Regions from separate parts of the Pigmentiphaga aceris genome, predicted to be linked through region 4. Evidence: predicted binding sites of a transcription regulator. Region 4 holds the regulator's gene; each other region holds the start of a gene.

Region 1 (4,212 bases), 790 kb from region 4:
GATCAAGACGTGGCAGCGGTTGTTTCTTATGTGCGCAACAGCTGGGGCAATCAGGCGGGTGGCGCGTCTGCGCTTGACGTGCGAGCGGCCCGGGAGTCGGGGCGCTGATACGTGGGCGAATCGCTTAAGCGCTACGAAGCGCTGGCCCACGATCTTGCCGAATCGATTCGCTGCGGTGTGCTGCGTGCTGGGGAAAAACTTCCGTCGGTACGCGAGGCAAGTGCGCGCCGTGGTGTCAGCGCGTCCACCGTGTTCCAGGCCTACTACCTGTTGGAAGCGCAGGGCCTGATCCGCGCCCGTGATCGCTCGGGCTATTACGTGGTGCACGGCACGGCTACCATGCCGCCTGAGCCCGAGCCGCCTGTGCATATCGACCCGGACTCCAACGTGGTCGATGTCAGCAGCCAGGTGTTCGAGATGCTGGAGTCGATCCGGCAACGTGAGGTCGTCCCGTTCGGCTCGGCGTTTCCCGATCCGGCGCTGTTTCCGATGGCCAAGCTCGGGCAGGTGATGGCCAGCACCATCCGGCAACTCGACCCCTGGCAGGCTGTGGATGATCTCAGCCCCGGCAATGCGCAATTGCGGCGGCAGATCGCGCTGCGTTATCAGGTCGATGGCATGGCGGTGACACCGGACGACATCGTCATCACCAACGGCGCGCTGGAAGCACTGAACCTGTGTCTGGGCGCGGTCACGCGGCCGGGTGACACAGTGATTGTGGAATCGCCCACCTTCTATGCCGCCTTGCAGTCGCTTGAACGACTTGGCCTGCGTGCCATCGAAGTGCCAGCGCATCCCCGTGAAGGCATCGATCTGGCCGCGCTGGCCCGTGCACTGGCGCAACATCAACCAGCCGCCTGCTGGCTGATGACCAGCTTCCAGAACCCGCTGGGCAGCCTGATGCCCGAGCCGAAGAAACGCGAATTGGTGGCCTTGCTGGCGCGCCACGGCGTGCCGCTGATCGAAGACGATGTGTACGCCGAACTGTATTTCGGCGCGAATCGTCCGGCACCTGCCAAGGCTTTCGATACCCAGGGGCTGGTGATGCACTGTGGGTCGTTTTCCAAATCGTTGGCACCGGGGTATCGCGTGGGATGGGCCGTCCCGGGTCGGTTTTTCCGGGCGGTGGCGCGGCATAAATTGAGCACCAGTCTGTCGACGTCGATGCCCGCGCAGGCGGCCATCGCGGCGTATCTGGAACGTGGTGGCTACGACCGCCATCTGCGTGCCTTGCGCCATGAGCTGTCGGTTCGGCAGGGCCAGATGATGGCAGCAGTCGGTGCCAGGTTTCCCGCCGGTGCCCGCGCCACGCGACCTGCGGGCGGCTACTTTCTGTGGGTCGAGCTGCCCGGTGAAATCGATACCCGCATGCTGCATCGGCAGGCCTTGGCGGCGGGGATCAGCATTGCGCCAGGGCCGATGTTCTCGTCGCATCCGCGTTTTTTGAATTGTCTGCGGCTGAACTATGGGCACGCGTGGGATATGCGGGCAGAGGCTGCGTTTGCTAGGCTCGGCGGGTTGATACACGCGATGTGTTGATGGGGCACTGATATACAAGCGCAGCGTCTGACTGACGCTTTTTGCTGCGTTTGCCCTGCTGCATGTTGTGACAGCGCTGATCCGTTGGTCGTCTCGAAGTTGGTCGTCCTAAACCTACCTGACTTGCCATTCCTGCTTATTCGGAATACTGTTTATTTATACAGTATCAGCCGAAGCACCATGAGCGACCATCCCATCCGCATCCACCCCACCGCGATCAAGGGACGCGGCACCAGCAGCCGCACCCCGAGTCGCTTCGATACCGACGCGCGTGAAGCGGTGGACGATGGCTGGACGGGTGTCGATGCTCCTGTCGATGGCGACGACCCTTTCGACAACCCCACGCCGCCCGCCACGGAAGTGCGTTTCGAAGATGCCAAACGTGTGCTCAGCCGCAACGATTCGCCAGACATTCCCTTTGATCGCTCGATCAACCCGTATCGGGGCTGTGAGCATGGCTGCGTGTACTGCTTTGCCCGCCCCACGCACAGCTACCTGGGCCTGTCGCCGGGGTTGGATTTCGAAACCATCATCATTGCCAAGCGCAATGTGGCGGCAGCCTTGCGGGCTGAAATGGCCCACCGCGACTACGCCCCCGGCCAGCTGGCCATCGGCACCGCCACCGACTGTTATCAACCGGTCGAACGTGAACTGCGGCTGACGCGCTCGGTCATCGAGGTGCTGAAAAAAGCGCGTCACCCTTTTGCGCTGGTCACCAAATCAAGCGCGGTGGAACGCGATCTGGATCTGATCGCGCCCATGGCCGCCGACCGACTGGCGGCGGTCTACCTGACCATCACCACGCTGGACCCGAAGCTGTCGCGCATTCTTGAACCACGTGCAGCATCGCCCGCGCGCCGGCTGGAAACCATCCGCCGACTGGTGGCAGCCGGGGTGCCGGTGGGGGTAAGCCTTGCGCCCCAGATTCCCTTTGTGAATGAGGACATGGAACAGGTCATGGCTGCCGCCTTCGATGCCGGGGCACGAAGCGCGTTCTATACCGTCTTGCGGTTGCCCTGGGAACTGACGGACGTGTTCCGCGAATGGCTGGAGGTGCACTACCCGCAGCGGGCCGGTCGTATCATCTCGCGCATTCAGGACATGCGCGGCGGCAAGGACTATGACAGTGACTTCGCCACCCGGATGACAGGCGAGGGCATCTGGGCTGACCTGATCCGTCAGCGCTTCATCAAGGCTGCCGGACGCCTGGGCTTCAACCGCGAGCGGATCACGCTGGATTTTTCGCAGTTCCGCCCGCCATCGCGTGACGTGCGACAGGCCAGCTTGTTCTGATTGCAAATGCGCCGGTCGGTCGTGGCTTGGGCATAATGGTTACTTGTCAGGCTTGCCACCCCGTTTGCCTATCCCGTTTGCTTACCCCATTGCGCCACCCTAGCCCGGAGTTTCGCCATGTCACGCCCCCCGCTCGCCGCCCCGTTGGCCGCTGCCCTGGTTGCCCTGGCCTTGCTGGGCGGCTGTAAGGCACCCCTGAGCCTTGCCGAACCCACCCCGGTCCACGGCCGCGTGGTTGATCGCCGCGCCTTCGACGCCTTCATCGCCACCCAGCCCGGCCCATTCGAATTCCGCCGCCTGTACCCCGACGTGACCCTGGTATTGCCGCAAGACATGGCCACGCAGGAAGTGCGCAGCGACAACAGCCGCTTTTTCGCGCGCCTGAACGCGGACGGGAAAATCGTCAGCGGCGAGTTCCGCTGAGGCAAGCGTGCGCATGACCTTGCGCGTCTTTGCGTTGTCGTCCCTGCCGATCAGTTAAGCCACCGGAGCTGCTTCGCCATGCTCAGCGTGTTTATCAACTGCAGCATGGCGGGGAGAAGCAAGACATCGACAGGCTCAACGGTAGGTCAGCACCACGATGCCGGCCAGGATCAGCACGATACCGCCAATCTTGCGCACATCCATGCTTTCGCCCAGCACCAGCCAGCTTGCCATCACGATGCAGATGAAGGTCAGGCCGGCCATCAATGGCGAAGCCACTGACAAGGCGTTGTTGGCGAACACACGAATGGTCAGCAGGAAGCTCAGGCCATAAAGCGCCACAGACGCCAGCAGCCACGGCGACAGCCAGGCCATCCAGCGGCTGACGGATTCGGCGGCGTCTGCGCCGCTCATGCCGGCGCGGCCGGCAAATTTCATGGCGACTTGCGCCGAGGCGTTGCACAGCACCGCCAGCAAGGCGATCAGGGGATCATTCACGCGGTTCTTTCCTTGCCGGCTTCACCAGATATACCGGTCGTGCCTTGATTTCGTCGTACAGGCGCGCGACGTAATGGCCGATCACGCCCAGGCTGAGCATGATCGCACCTCCCATGATGATGATCAGCAGGTTTACCGTGGTGAAACCTTCCACGCCCACGCCACGAAGTTTCTGTACCAGGCTGATCACGCCAACCACCAGCCCCAGCGCAAGCGTGCCTGCGCCCACCCAGGAAATGCAGCGAAGCGGCATGCTGGAAAAACTGGTCAGGTTGTCGATGGCATAACGCGCCAGCTTGAGCTTGCTCCACGAGGTCTGTCCACCGGCGCGTTCGGCCACGGTAAACGGCAGTTGGGCAGAAGGGTAGTTCGCCCAGTTGATGATGCCGCGGAAGAAATGGCGGCGCTCCGGCAGGGCCAGGTAGGCGTCGACCACCAGCCGGTCCAGCAGCTTGAAGT
Region 2 (4,212 bases), 2.8 Mb from region 4:
AGAAGAAAACGGGATTTTTTGCAAGGATGCCGGGCTGCTTCGACACGACCGGTTCCTGCCGCCAGATCGACACGCGCACGCCAGGGGCCAGCGCAGGGCGGCCATTGGAAAGCGGAGCAGACAGGAAGGTCGAGGAGCGGACCATGAAGAAAAATCTTGAGCCTGAAAGAAACGCGGCGCGAAGGCCGGTCCATATGCCAAGGAAGTCAGTACACCGGTAAACGTGATACACGTTGACACAGAACGACCTAGTAAAAACCCTGAAAACATCTTGGTGCAGTGCCGCAACAGTTTCAGGGTGAATCAGGTCGATCAGTGACATCCGTACGCTTGCGAGCGGGTGCCATGCACCGCTTGGACAGGTGTCCGGCGCAAGAAAAAGCCACTGATCAAGCTGCGACCAACGTCTTCGTATTCCTGTCCGGGCCTTGTCTGTGCCTTATAAGCCTCGGGTTGGAGTGTTATCCGAGTCTTATATATGACACTGCGGGCCGACGACCTTCTCGCATGGGCGAAAAATCCCGAAGAGTATAACGCACCGCCCGCATTGCTACCTGGTTACCCCTAGGCCAAGACTGCCATGCAGGCGTCATCTTGACGTGCTGACACGCGTCAGTTTTCGTCCTCGCCACCGCCCAGAACCCGCCGGATGACATCTTGCGAAAACCCTCGCGCGGCAAGAAACCGGGCCTGCTTGGCCCAGGTTTCGCGATCGGGAGGCACGGCACCGAAGCGCTTGCTCCAGACCGTCTGGGCACGCACGAATTCCGACGCCTGGAGTTCAGGTTTGACGGCCGCAATCTCGGCCTGGTCGATCCCGTGCTGACGCAGCTCCTGGATGATGCGTGAGGTTCCCTGGCGGGAAGCACGCCGGTGCACCACGCTTTGCACGAAGCGCGAAGTGGACATCCACCCTTCCCGCGTGAGCGCATCCAGCACCGCTTCGATTTCATCGCGATCATCGGACCATCGCCCCAGCTTGCGGGCGAGCTCGAAGCGGCTGTGTTCACGGCGCGACAGGTAATCGGCCGCACGCATTTTCAGCGACGGACCATCGGGGCGCGTGGGTTTTTTAAGGACAGGCTGCTGGCTTGAGCGGGTGAAGCCATCGATCACGACGGGTTCAGGCTGTGGCAAACCGCGTTTGCGTGCCTTTTGCTCGCTGGAACGACTGAAGCCGCCATTGTCGGCGGCCTGAGACGATTGCTTGCGAGCACTGGAGCCGAAACTGCCGCTGGATTTTCTTTCCGATGGGGCATCGGAGTCCCGACGGGACGCCTGGCTGGATGTTCCGAACGATGTTCCAGCGGACTTTCCGAATGAAGCCCCAGCCCCCCCTACAGGCGACGCTCCACCAGACCCCTGATTGGACGTTCGGGCAAAAGCTCGCGCAGGTGTCTGCGTTCGCCCAGCTGTCTGACCAGATTCCTGACCGGAAGTCCGGCCAAGAATCTGTTCGAACGGCTCGTCGTCGTCCTCATCCTCGTAAATGCGACGACCGGGCGCGGACGGCCAACCCGGACGGGCAGGCCGTTCGCCGCTCACTCTGCCGTGCCTTCGGCAGCGACGGCCTTGCCGGCAGCGCGCGCTGCCACACCGAGCTGTTCACGCACACGGTTTTCGATCTCGTAGGCCATGGCGGTGCGATCCTTCAGGAATTCGCGCGCATTGTCCTTGCCTTGTCCGATGCGTTCGCCGTTGTAACTGAACCAGGCACCCGACTTTTCAACGATGCCGGCTGTCACGCCCAGGTCGATGATTTCGCCTTCGCGCGAGATGCCCGCGCCGTACATGATGTCGAATTCGGCACTCTTGAACGGCGGCGAGACCTTGTTCTTGACGACCTTGACGCGGGTTTCGTTACCCACGACCTCATCGCCCTTCTTGATCGAACCGGTACGACGGATGTCCAGGCGAACCGATGCGTAGAACTTCAGTGCGTTGCCGCCCGTGGTGGTTTCGGGGTTGCCGAACATCACGCCGATCTTCATCCGGATCTGGTTGATGAAGATGACCATGCAGTTGGTACGCTTGATGGTGGCGGTCAGCTTGCGCAGAGCCTGGCTCATCAGACGGGCTTGCAGGCCCGGCAGCGAGTCACCCATTTCGCCTTCGATTTCAGCCTTCGGTGTGAGCGCGGCAACCGAGTCGATCACGATCAGGTCGACCGAGCCCGAGCGCACCAGCGCGTCGGTGATTTCAAGCGCCTGCTCACCCGTGTCCGGCTGCGAGATCAGCAGGTCGGTCAGGTTCACGCCCAGCTTCGATGCATACGACACGTCGAGTGCGTGCTCGGCGTCGATGAAGGCGCAGGTACCGCCGAGCTTCTGCATTTCGGCGATGACTTGCAGCGTGAGCGTGGTCTTGCCCGAGGATTCCGGGCCGTAGATTTCGATCACACGGCCGCGCGGCAGGCCGCCGACGCCCAGTGCGATGTCCAGGCCCAGCGAGCCGGTGGACACGACCTGGATGTCATGTTCGACTTCGTTGTCGCCGTAGCGCATGACCGAACCCTTGCCGAACTGCTTCTCGATCTGGGCGAGCGCGGCGGCAAGCGCCTTGGATTTCTCTGCCGTGGCCGCGGCTGCAGCGGCGGCAGCTGCCTTGGAGGCCTTGGTGTCTTCCATGTATCGTCCTTTGAGATGTCGGGCTGTTCAGCCCAAGGGTTCAGTCTGGATTTCGGTCAAGCCGTACGGTGTGCTTGCGGATGACCAGGCCAACTACCTGGTTCTGCCAACAAGACATCTGCGTCGGGCCCGAATTATGTCATCGGCCACCACTGTATAAAAAAACAGTGTGGATAGCAAGGTCCTGGTGGGATCTGCACCACAAGGAACCGGTCTACCCCAGGTACGGCCCGTATAGCCAGTCTCAAGTCCCCCTCGTACAATTCGTACCATGCGCATACTTATCGCCGAAGATGACAGCATTCTTGCCGACGGACTGTCGCGTTCGTTGCGTCAGAACGGCTATGCGGTTGACGCCGTCCATGACGGGGCGTCTGCCGATGCGGCACTCGCTGCCCAGCCCTTTGACCTGCTGATACTGGATATCGGCCTGCCCAAACTCAGTGGGCTGGAAGTGTTGCGGCGCATGCGCGCTCGCAATTCGCACATGCCAGTACTGATATTGACGGCGGCCGACAGCATCGAGCAACGGGTCAAAGGCCTGGACCTGGGTGCCGACGATTACATGGCGAAACCTTTTGCCCTGTCCGAACTGGAAGCCCGCGTGCGCGCGCTGACCCGACGGGGCGCAGGCGGCGGTCCTGCCGTATTGCGACACGGTCGTCTGTCTTTCGATCAGGTCGGCCGGGTCGTCACCGTGGATGAACAGGCGGTGGAACTATCGGCGCGCGAAGTCAGCCTGCTGGAAATCCTGTTGCAGCGCAGTGGCCGCATGGTCAGCAAGAAACAATTGGTCGATCACTTATGCGAATGGGGCGAGGAAGTCAGCACCAATGCCATTGAGGTTTATGTACATCGCCTGCGCAAGAAGCTGGAGCCCGGCGTGAAAATCGCCACTGTGCGTGGACTGGGTTATTGCCTGGAACGCGATACCACCCAGGCCAGCGCATAAAAAGCGGGTCGTGCGCCCGCTTTAGGCACCCCAGCCTTTTGACCAAGGCCTGGCCCCGCCTCCGTTCTGCCGTTTTCGCTCTCCCCAGCCCCGCCTTATACCGCTGCGCGCCCTTTCCGCCCAACCTAGTCTGCTGAACCTTGCCTGTTGAACTCCTCCCGCTGATTTTGCCCCCCGCGCCACCGCACGGGTCCAACCCGCACGGGCCTACCCACTTGGGCGGGGAACTCAATCAGGAGGCGCTCGCCGCGTTGCGGCAAGGCTCGGTCGGCCCGACCTTCGAGCCGCCGCAGCGCTCGCTGTTCGGCGAAATCCTGGATTGGATGCTGGCACCGCTGTTCCTGCTGTGGCCCATGAGCGTGGCGATCACCTATGTGGTGGCGCAAGCCATTGCCAACGCGCCGTATGACCGTGGCCTGGCCAACAACGTGCTGGTTCTGGCGCAGCAGGTGCGCCAGGTCGATGGTCGCGCCAGCCTGCGCTTGCCCCTGCCCGCCACCGACATGCTGCGTGCCGACGCCACCGACAGCGTGTTCTATCTGGTACTGGGCAGTCGGGGTGAACACCTTGGCGGGGATCGCGAACTGCCCTTGCCGCCTGAGCTTGAACCGCCATTGCCAGGCGTGATCCAGT
Region 3 (4,212 bases), 1.6 Mb from region 4:
TCTGGAAACTGCCACTGCCGGATACGCAGTGCTTAACCTGGGGGTGAGCTACCAGGGCCGCATCGGTACGAACGACTACCTGATCTATCTGAAAGGCAACAACCTGACCGACAAGCTGGCCTACAACCATACCTCGTTCATCAAGGACGCCGCGCCGCTGGCCGGCCGCAACATCACCCTGGGTGCCCGCCTGAGTTTCTGAGCACCCGCGCCTGAAATCTGTCTAGTACGTATGGTCCCGCGTCCCGCCCGCCAGAGCCTGGCTGCGGGACGCTGCTATTCTCGCACCCCTATGAGTGATCCTTTATTCGATTTCATCCGTGACTACCAAGGCGAGCAAGCCTGGGGAAGTGTGCTGGACGCAGGCACCGGCCAGCATTCCATGCGCTGGCTGACCGGGCTGGACACGGAACGCTGGTCGGCCGTCACCGGGGCGGCGTCCATGGCCCAACAACTGCATCAAGACTTCGATGCGCAGATGCGCACCCAGGATTCATTGGTGCTGGGCAACTGGAGCGACCAGAACCTGCTGGCAGGTGAGCGCTTCGACATCGTGCTGGCAGACTACCTGCTGGGCGCGGTCGAAGGTTTTGCGCCCTATACCCAGGACCGTCTGTTCAAGCGCCTGTTTCCTCTCGTCGGAAAACGGCTTTATCTTATCGGGCTTGAGCCTTACGTTACCCATTACCCCGCCGACGAAGGCGGCAGGCTGCTGGTCGACATTGGCCGGCTGCGTGATGCCTGCCTGCTGCTTGCAGGGGAATTGCCTTACCGCGAATACCCGTCGGACTGGGTGGTACGCCACCTGGAGCAAGCCGGATTTCGCGTCGATACGGTGCAACACTTCCCGATCCGCTACCGCGAGCGCTTTGTTAACGGACAGCTGGACATGTGTGTCCATAGAATCAAACGATTACAGGATCGCGTTCTGGCGGATGCGCTCGATGCGCACGTGAAATCCTTGCGCAGCCGCGCCCTGGGACTGGTTGCGCAGAACAACGGCATCCGATTGGGTGCAGATTATGTGGTGGTGGCAGAACCAATTGCGTCATTGGCAGTCGTAGAATAATAACAATATCGTATGCATTACCGTCCTCACCCCCAATGGGGTGATACTGACCTACGATCCCGTTATCCCTCTTTCTGCGCGCAAAAAGTGAACACATCCCCTTCGCGCCGTCGTTTCACGGCATTGCTGGAACAGATATCCGTGCTCGAGAAAAAAGCCCAGTCTTTACAAGGTGCTCAGCGCGATACCGTCATTGAAAAAATCGTCTATCAGATGGACGAATACGGCATCACGCTCGAAGACCTGGAACGTGCGGTTTCTCCGCAAGGCCAGTGGCGCACCAAACCGCCTCCGGTCGTGCGTGCCCGCAAGGCTGCCAGCATCAAGTATCGAGATCCCGAAACCGGCCTGACCTGGACTGGCCAGGGTCGTGCACCCAACTGGATCACGGCAGCCGAAGCCGCTGGCCAGAAGCGTGACGACTTCCTGCTGCCGGTGACCCAGTTGTTCGGCATCGAGGTCAAGGCCGCCCCGCCCCGCAAGGAAAGCCTTGATATGTCGGCCCTGAGCCGGGCTTTGCAGGAAATCGACAGCAAGTCTTAACCAAGTCGGAACACCCAGGGCGGAATACCCAGGTCGGAATACCTTGGGTATGGGCTTCAGCCAAGCATGCTCATTGCCTGATTGGTATTCAGACAAAGACGATTGGCATGCTCGATCCAAGCGGCGGACCCGCGTTCGGTGTTGCTATTGAACGATGGCAACTCGACCGTTTGTCGTTTGCTCGCCAACATTGACGCTGCACGCAGGCACGGAATTGGGTTACTGTATATCCATACAGTATCAACCCAGCCGATGCCATGCCCATTCCGATCTCAGGCAGTGATGTAGCAGTTGGCTCAATCAGCCCGACGACCCGAACCTCGTCCAGCGCGTCGTCTACCCAGGCGCGTCACCGTGCTGGTCAGCCTTCGGATCAGTCTGCGCTCAAGACCACGGTTCAGCCTGAACTTCAGGCCGATCTTCAGCCCGCGGCCCAGCTCACCAATCAGGTGCCTGCCCACGCGACCAGTCTGGATGCACTGCATCCTGCGCTTTGGCGTGGGTCTCAGCTTGTCCGGCACGCAGGGCATTGCGTCGACACCGGGCATCCCGCGTTGTCGGCGGAATTGCCCGGTGGCGGCTGGCCCCAAGGCAGCCTGACCGAATTGCTCACGGCAGGGCCAGGCGCAGGCGAACTCCGTCTGCTGCAATCGGCCCTGGCCCGCCTGCCCGCGCAGCAGCCCATCGTGCTGCTGCAACCCCCGCATATTCCACACATTGCCGCTTGGCGCGCCTGGCAGCCTGCGCCCGAACGCCTGTTGTGGCTGCGCCCGACGCAGGCCAACGACGCCCTGTGGGCAGCCGATCAGGTATTGCGCTCGGGCTGTTGTGCCGCCCTGCTCTTCTGGGCACGCAACATCCGCCCGGAATCACTGCGTCGTCTGCACGTGGCGGCCCAGGGAAGCGACACCTTGTTCTTCATGTTGCGGCCGCTGTCTGCCGCCAGCCAGTCATCACCCGCCCCCTTGCGCCTGACCCTGAAAGCCGCCGCAGGTGGCGTTGAAGTCGGCATCACCAAACGTCGCGGCCCCGCACGCGACCAACCCGTGCATGTTGCGCTCGACATCAGCGCCCTGCCCCCGCTCTACCCGGATGTCTCTGATGCACCTATGGATTTGCGTACACCTGTCGCGGCTGAGCCTCGACGTGCTGCACACGTCCTGGCCCACTGAGGCCGTCGTGGTGCTTGAGCACGAGTGTGCCATCGCGCTCAGCCCCCAGGCCATCGACCAGGGACTGCAGGCCGGCATGCGTCGCAACAGCCTGTCGGCACTGGCTCCCGATGTGCTCATGATCGAGCGCCAGCCCTTGCGCGAAACCGATACGCGTGACGGCACCGCCCTGGCCTTGCTGCAATACACGCCCGAACTGGCCCATGCCGACGAAGACAGCCTGCTGCTGGACGTGGCGGCCAGCCTGCGCCTGTTCGGCGGGCCGCGTAACCTGTGCAGGCGTATCCGCAGCACCGTTGCCGCGCTTGGCCTGCATGCGCAACTGGGCATGGCCCCCACCGCCACCGGTGCCTGGCTGATGGCACGACGCGGCCGACGTGTGCTGCGCATGGCCCCCCTGGTGCGCCACCTGAACACCATGCCGTGCACCTGGCTCCCTGCTGCACGCCCCCATCGAGACTGGTTCGACGGCTTGGGCTGTCGCACCCTGGGGGCGGTGCGTGCCCTGCCCCGCGCCGGCTTGCAACGCCGCTGCGGCAAACCGCTGATACAGGCCCTGGATGCCGCCCACGGAGATACACCCGAACTGTTCGAATGGGTGATTGCACCTGCATCATTCAGCCGACGTATTGAATTGATCGCGCGCATCGATCACGCAGAAGCGGCCTTGTTTGTTGCCCGTCACTTGGTTGAGCAACTGTGCGGCTGGCTGGCGGTTCAGCAACGGGCCGTGTCGCAAATCACCCTGGTGCTGGAACACGAACGTGGTCGCCACGCCATTGCCCCTACCCGGGTCGATATCGCGCTGGCCGAACCCGCCTGGCAGCCCGAGCACCTGGTGCGCTTGCTGCGTGAACGCCTGGGGCGACTGGAACTGCTTGCGCCGGTCATTCAGATCGGCCTGGAGGCCCCGGATTCCGTCCCCTTTGCGCCGCCCAGCGATTCCTTGTTTCCTGAGCCGGGCGGCACCCCGGCCGACCGTCGTCGTCTGGTCGAATTGCTGACCGCCAGACTGGGACCGGAACAGGTGCTGCAAGTCGCCGCGCGCGCCGACCACCGACCCGAAGTTGCCAATCATTGGGCCCCCATCAACCACCGCCCTGCCAAGCTGCCCGATGCGCCCGTTGCCGACCGGCCCTTCTGGCTGCTCGACACCCCGATTGCGCTGGTGATGCGTGATAACCGACCGTTGTACGGTACGCCCTTGCACAAAGTGCGTGGCCCCGAACGCATTGAAAGCGGCTGGTGGGATCAGCTTGCGATTCGGGATTATTTTGTCTATGAGGACGAGCACGCCACGCGCTACTGGCTGTACCAGGACCGCAACCCGGGGGCCGATATCAAGTGGTTCCTGCACGGGATATTCGGGTGAGTTTCATGGGTGATGTCGTACAGGCTGATGTCGTACAGGGTGATGTGTTGCCGGGA
Region 4 (4,212 bases):
TTTGTGGCGGGAAACCATGCTTTTTGTCAGAGAGGCTGGGCATCTGGAATGCGATACCCGGAAGCGTCGACCCAGGTGTGGTGCCAGGGAGCAGCACCTTGTCGCAGTTGATCTGCAGGTGGTCGCCCATTCAAGCCGACGCGCTACGCGCCGGCTGAACACGATCATTCAAAATTTTGTGAATGCCTCGGCAGCTGACATGCCATGCCCCAGCGCCAGCATCAACAGAATGCGCGCTTGTATCGGATTCAAGGTCCCGGCATTGAGCAGACGCTCTGCCTCGGGTACATCGTTTTCCTGCTTGTGCACCGGACCATCTCCGGTACGGCTGGCGCGCACCACCACCAGGCCAGCCGAGGCCGCCCGACGCAGCCCGACCAGCGCATCGTCACTGGCACTGCCGTTGCCCGACCCTGCCCAGATCAGCCCCCCTGCCCCGCTGGTGCGCACTGCATCGATCAGTGCCGGGCTGGCCCCGGTATAGGCCATCAGTATCTCGACATCGACCAAGGGGGTGTCGATGGAAAACGGCGTGGCCATAGTGTGCGGATATTCGCTGCGGATCGTCCAGTCGATCACCTCGTCATGCACCTGCCCCAACACGCCATCGACGGAACTGAATGCGTCAGGTCGCATGGTGTGGGTTTTACGTGTGCCGCGTGCGCCGAAAATCTGGTGGTTCAACACCAGCATCACACCTCGCCCGGCCGCGCGCGGATCAGCAGCGACACGTGCCGCGTTCAACAGATTCAGCGGACCGTCGGCAGACAAAGAGCTTGCGGGGCGCATGGCCGCGACCATCACCACGGGTTTGTTGCTCTTGAGCGTCAGGTGCAGGTACCACGCTGTTTCTTCCACCGTATCGGTGCCATGCGTGACCACCACCCCATCGATGGCAGGATCATCCAACGCGTCCTGCACGGCGCGACCGACCACTTTCCAGAATTCCGGTGACGCATTGCGGCTATCGATGGCGGCTATCTGCCGACCGTCTACCTGGGCCACATCTCGCAGCGCCGGCACGGCGTCGAGCAAGGTGTCGATACCCAGGGCGGCGGGCTGGTAGTCGGTGCTGGATGCAGACGACGACGCAACGCCGGCAATGGTTCCACCAGTGGCAAGGACACGCAGGGAGACGGGCATGGAAAGGTCCGCAGTTAGGTTGGTGCGCAATCATAAAGGCGCATTTCAACCAGTGCTTGCCAGGGATCGAATACTGTATAAAAATACAGTCAATCAAGCGATGGAGCCCCCATGCAAAAGCTTACCGAGCGACAACAGCAAATCTTTGACCTGATCCGCGATTCCATTGCAAGCAACGGCATGCCGCCGACGCGCGCAGAAATCGCCCAGGCGCTGGGGTTTCGATCGCCCAACGCTGCGGAAGAACATCTGAAGGCCCTGGCGCGCAAAGGCGCCATTGAACTCACTGCCGGCACCTCACGCGGTATCCGCATCAAAGCCCCCGCACCCGATACGCGCCCGGCTGGGTCTGCCGTACAACCCACCACGCGTATCCCCGATGTTCCGGCCGACCTGCCCCATCCAGCCACCACCCAATGGATGTTGCCGCTGGTCGGCCGCGTGGCAGCGGGCAGCCCCATTCTTGCCACTGAACATATCGACGCCCACATCGGGGTCGATCCGATCCTGTTCGGCAACGAACGCCCGGACTACCTGTTGAAGGTACGCGGCCTGAGCATGCGCGACATCGGCATTCTCGAAGGCGATCTGCTGGCAGTGCGCAAAGCCACCGTCGCCCGTGACGGCCAGATCGTGGTGGCGCGCCTGGGCGATGAAGTCACGGTGAAGCGTCTGCGTCTGCTGCCCGGCGGGGTGGAACTGCTTCCCGAAAATCCGGATTTCCAGCCAATCGTCGTGGGCGACCGTGACGACTTCGCACTGGAAGGCATAGCTGTCGGCCTGATCCGCGCCGGCCTGATCCATTAAGGAGAACGATGATGAGTGTCGCCATGAGTGTTGCCGCTTTTGCACATACATCGGCCGCGCCGGCCTTCCGTCCCTTTGTCGAAACCAATCCGCAGTCGCGGGTAGATCCTTCGGGCAATCGTTGTCTGGCCACCGGCCATGACGAACTTGATCGTGAGCTGCCCGGTGGCGGGTGGCCGGTGTCGCGCCTGAGCGAACTGCTGGTCCCCGACGACGGCCTGGCTGAATTGCATGCAGTAGTGCCCGTACTGCACATGCTCACACGCAGCAGCCGCACCGTGTTGTTGCTCAACCCACCCGGCGATTGCGTCTCTGCCTTGGCAAAAATGGGCGTGGCACGCTCACGTCTGCTGGTCATTGGCGGCAATCGCGCCTCGGAACAATTGTGGGCAATCGAACAAGCAGCAGCGCGTGACGACTTTGGCGCGCTGGTTGCCTGGGCACCGGCAGACACCAACGATCAAGCCATGCATCGGCTTGACCGTGCCATGCGCCAGTCACAAGGCATCTGCCTGCTGTTCCGCCCGCTGTCGGCTGCCCGTGATGCTAGCCCTGCTGCGTTGCGCGTCATCATGCAGGCCGATGGTGCCGAACGCCTGCAAATGACCTTGCTGGTGCGTGCAGCACGACGCATCGCCGTCTCGCGCGATATCGCGCTGCGCCCCGGCATTGTTGTGCCGCAGTTGCCGCTTGACCGCATCGATGCAAGACCGGTTGAAGATGATGCTGGTACCAGCGTCCAGGCCAAGGCCCCCAGCGCTCAGACCGCGCCGATTGTGCCCTCACGCATGAAAATGCGCTCGCCGTGGCCCTTCACTTTGCGACGCGCAGCAGTTTGAGTCTGTTGGCTTGACCCTGCGAATCCAGCTTGGCGCTGGATTCAGTGCGTACATTCAAGCCACTGGCGGCGATGGATTTCTGATCGTGGCTTGCCAAGCGCAGTTTGTGCATTGCGGGCTGTTAAATGCAGCGCGCTAAATGCGGTTTGCCAAAGACAACTGCCTGCCAAACATCTGCGGGGATGCGTGGCAGGCAGGAAAAAAACCGTCGGAGGCAGCGTGACCGGATGCCCGAGGCAGGCATCCGGCGATCAACATCAGTCCGCTTACTTCACCAACACCGCTTCACCAGTGGTCTTGGTTTTGCGGGCTTCCGTGGACTTGCGAACCAGCCATGCAGAGCCCAGTACGCCGATCAGTGCGACCGGGTAGACCAGCCACACGATCCAGCTGTTATCCGTGATCCAGCCCTTCAGCAGTTGCTCGCTCAGTACCATCTTGGCAGCGGTGACGACCAGCACAGCCGAGCCGATGTAGATGATGAAGCTATAACGTTCCATCAGCTTCAGCACCAGGCGGCTACCCCACACCATCACCGGCACGCTGATCAGCAGGCCCAGGACCACCAGCAGGAAGCTGCCGTTGGCGGCACCGGCAACAGCCAGCACGTTGTCCACGCCCATGACCGCATCTGCAATCACGATGGTCTTGATGGCAGCTGCGAAGCTTGCCTGACCGCCATGATCACCGTGACCATCGTCGTCAGACGTCAGCAGACGGTACGCGATCCACAGCAGTGCCAAGCCACCCACCAGCAGCAGACCGGGGATCTTCAGCAGCCAGACCACAACGATGGTCATGAGGGTACGAACGACGATTGCGCCAACCGTGCCCCAGAGCACGGCTTTTTTCTGCAGGTCGGGCGGAAGGTTACGGGCGGCCAAGGCAATGACGATCGCGTTGTCGCCGGCCAGCACGATGTCGATCATTACGATCGCCATGAGGGCAAAGAAAAACTGTGTAGTGAAAACTTCGGCGGCTAGCGCGGACATCCATTCCATATTGGTCTCCAGACGGTTGAACCTCGGCTGGCAACATGGCGTACGGGATGCGGGAGCAACCGATGCAAGCCATGGAACCAGGCTGCAAAGGTCTTGTTCAACCGTTAGATGACGGTCCATGCAACCGGAGGGGCTGTGTGCCCCACGTATTGACGATTGCATGCACGGGCTGACCCCGCGAACTACTCCCCTTTGGAGGGACGGCGAATACGCCGTGTCGCCATTTTCCGGGATCGCGGAGGAAAGTCAAACATTACGCGCTGGAAAGCCCGGTGGGCGGGGGTTTTGAGCTTGTTCGAATATGCTTGATGGGCGAAAAAACCACAGGGCTTATTTGTTGGGGCTGGTGAATATTGAGGGTTTCGTTACTCAGTGTTTGTGCGTTGCTGGTCGTGTTTACTCGCGACGGTTTGGCGCTATGG

The links. Region 4 encodes LexA, which represses DNA repair genes until DNA is damaged. Its sites were predicted from a motif close to ACTGTATNNNNATACAGT; they were not measured.
Region 1: a site for LexA is predicted at 1,687-1,704, ahead of FXN63_RS05930 (PA0069 family radical SAM protein). Genes of this name have one in related genera too.
Region 2: a site for LexA is predicted at 2,779-2,796, ahead of recA (recombinase RecA). Genes of this name have one in related genera too.
Region 3: a site for LexA is predicted at 1,834-1,851, ahead of imuA (translesion DNA synthesis-associated protein ImuA). Genes of this name have one in related genera too.

What each region holds. Positions count from the first base shown of each region.
Region 1 is NZ_CP043046.1:1,410,749-1,414,960, forward strand. Features, by position in the region: gene FXN63_RS05920 (c-type cytochrome) at 1-108, shown strand, start outside; gene FXN63_RS05925 (aminotransferase-like domain-containing protein) at 112-1,539, shown strand; gene FXN63_RS05930 (PA0069 family radical SAM protein) at 1,720-2,832, shown strand; gene FXN63_RS05935 (hypothetical protein) at 2,950-3,255, shown strand; gene FXN63_RS05940 (DMT family transporter) at 3,391-3,753, opposite strand; gene FXN63_RS05945 (glycosyltransferase family 2 protein) at 3,746-4,212, opposite strand, start outside.
Region 2 is NZ_CP043046.1:4,950,935-4,955,146, forward strand. Features, by position in the region: gene FXN63_RS21365 (hypothetical protein) at 1-322, opposite strand, end outside; gene recX (recombination regulator RecX) at 613-1,137, opposite strand; gene recA (recombinase RecA) at 1,542-2,627, opposite strand; gene FXN63_RS21380 (response regulator transcription factor) at 2,899-3,579, shown strand; gene FXN63_RS21385 (sensor histidine kinase) at 3,903-4,212, shown strand, end outside.
Region 3 is NZ_CP043046.1:3,805,887-3,810,098, forward strand. Features, by position in the region: gene FXN63_RS16535 (TonB-dependent receptor) at 1-202, shown strand, start outside; gene FXN63_RS16540 (class I SAM-dependent methyltransferase) at 293-1,069, shown strand; gene FXN63_RS16545 (H-NS histone family protein) at 1,157-1,612, shown strand; gene imuA (translesion DNA synthesis-associated protein ImuA) at 2,062-2,784, shown strand; gene FXN63_RS16555 (Y-family DNA polymerase) at 2,714-4,156, shown strand; gene FXN63_RS16560 (error-prone DNA polymerase) at 4,162-4,212, shown strand, end outside.
Region 4 is NZ_CP043046.1:2,200,277-2,204,488, reverse strand. Features, by position in the region: gene FXN63_RS09345 (asparaginase) at 169-1,143, opposite strand; gene lexA (transcriptional repressor LexA) at 1,255-1,950, shown strand; gene FXN63_RS09335 (hypothetical protein) at 1,974-2,789, shown strand; gene FXN63_RS09330 (TerC family protein) at 3,056-3,790, opposite strand.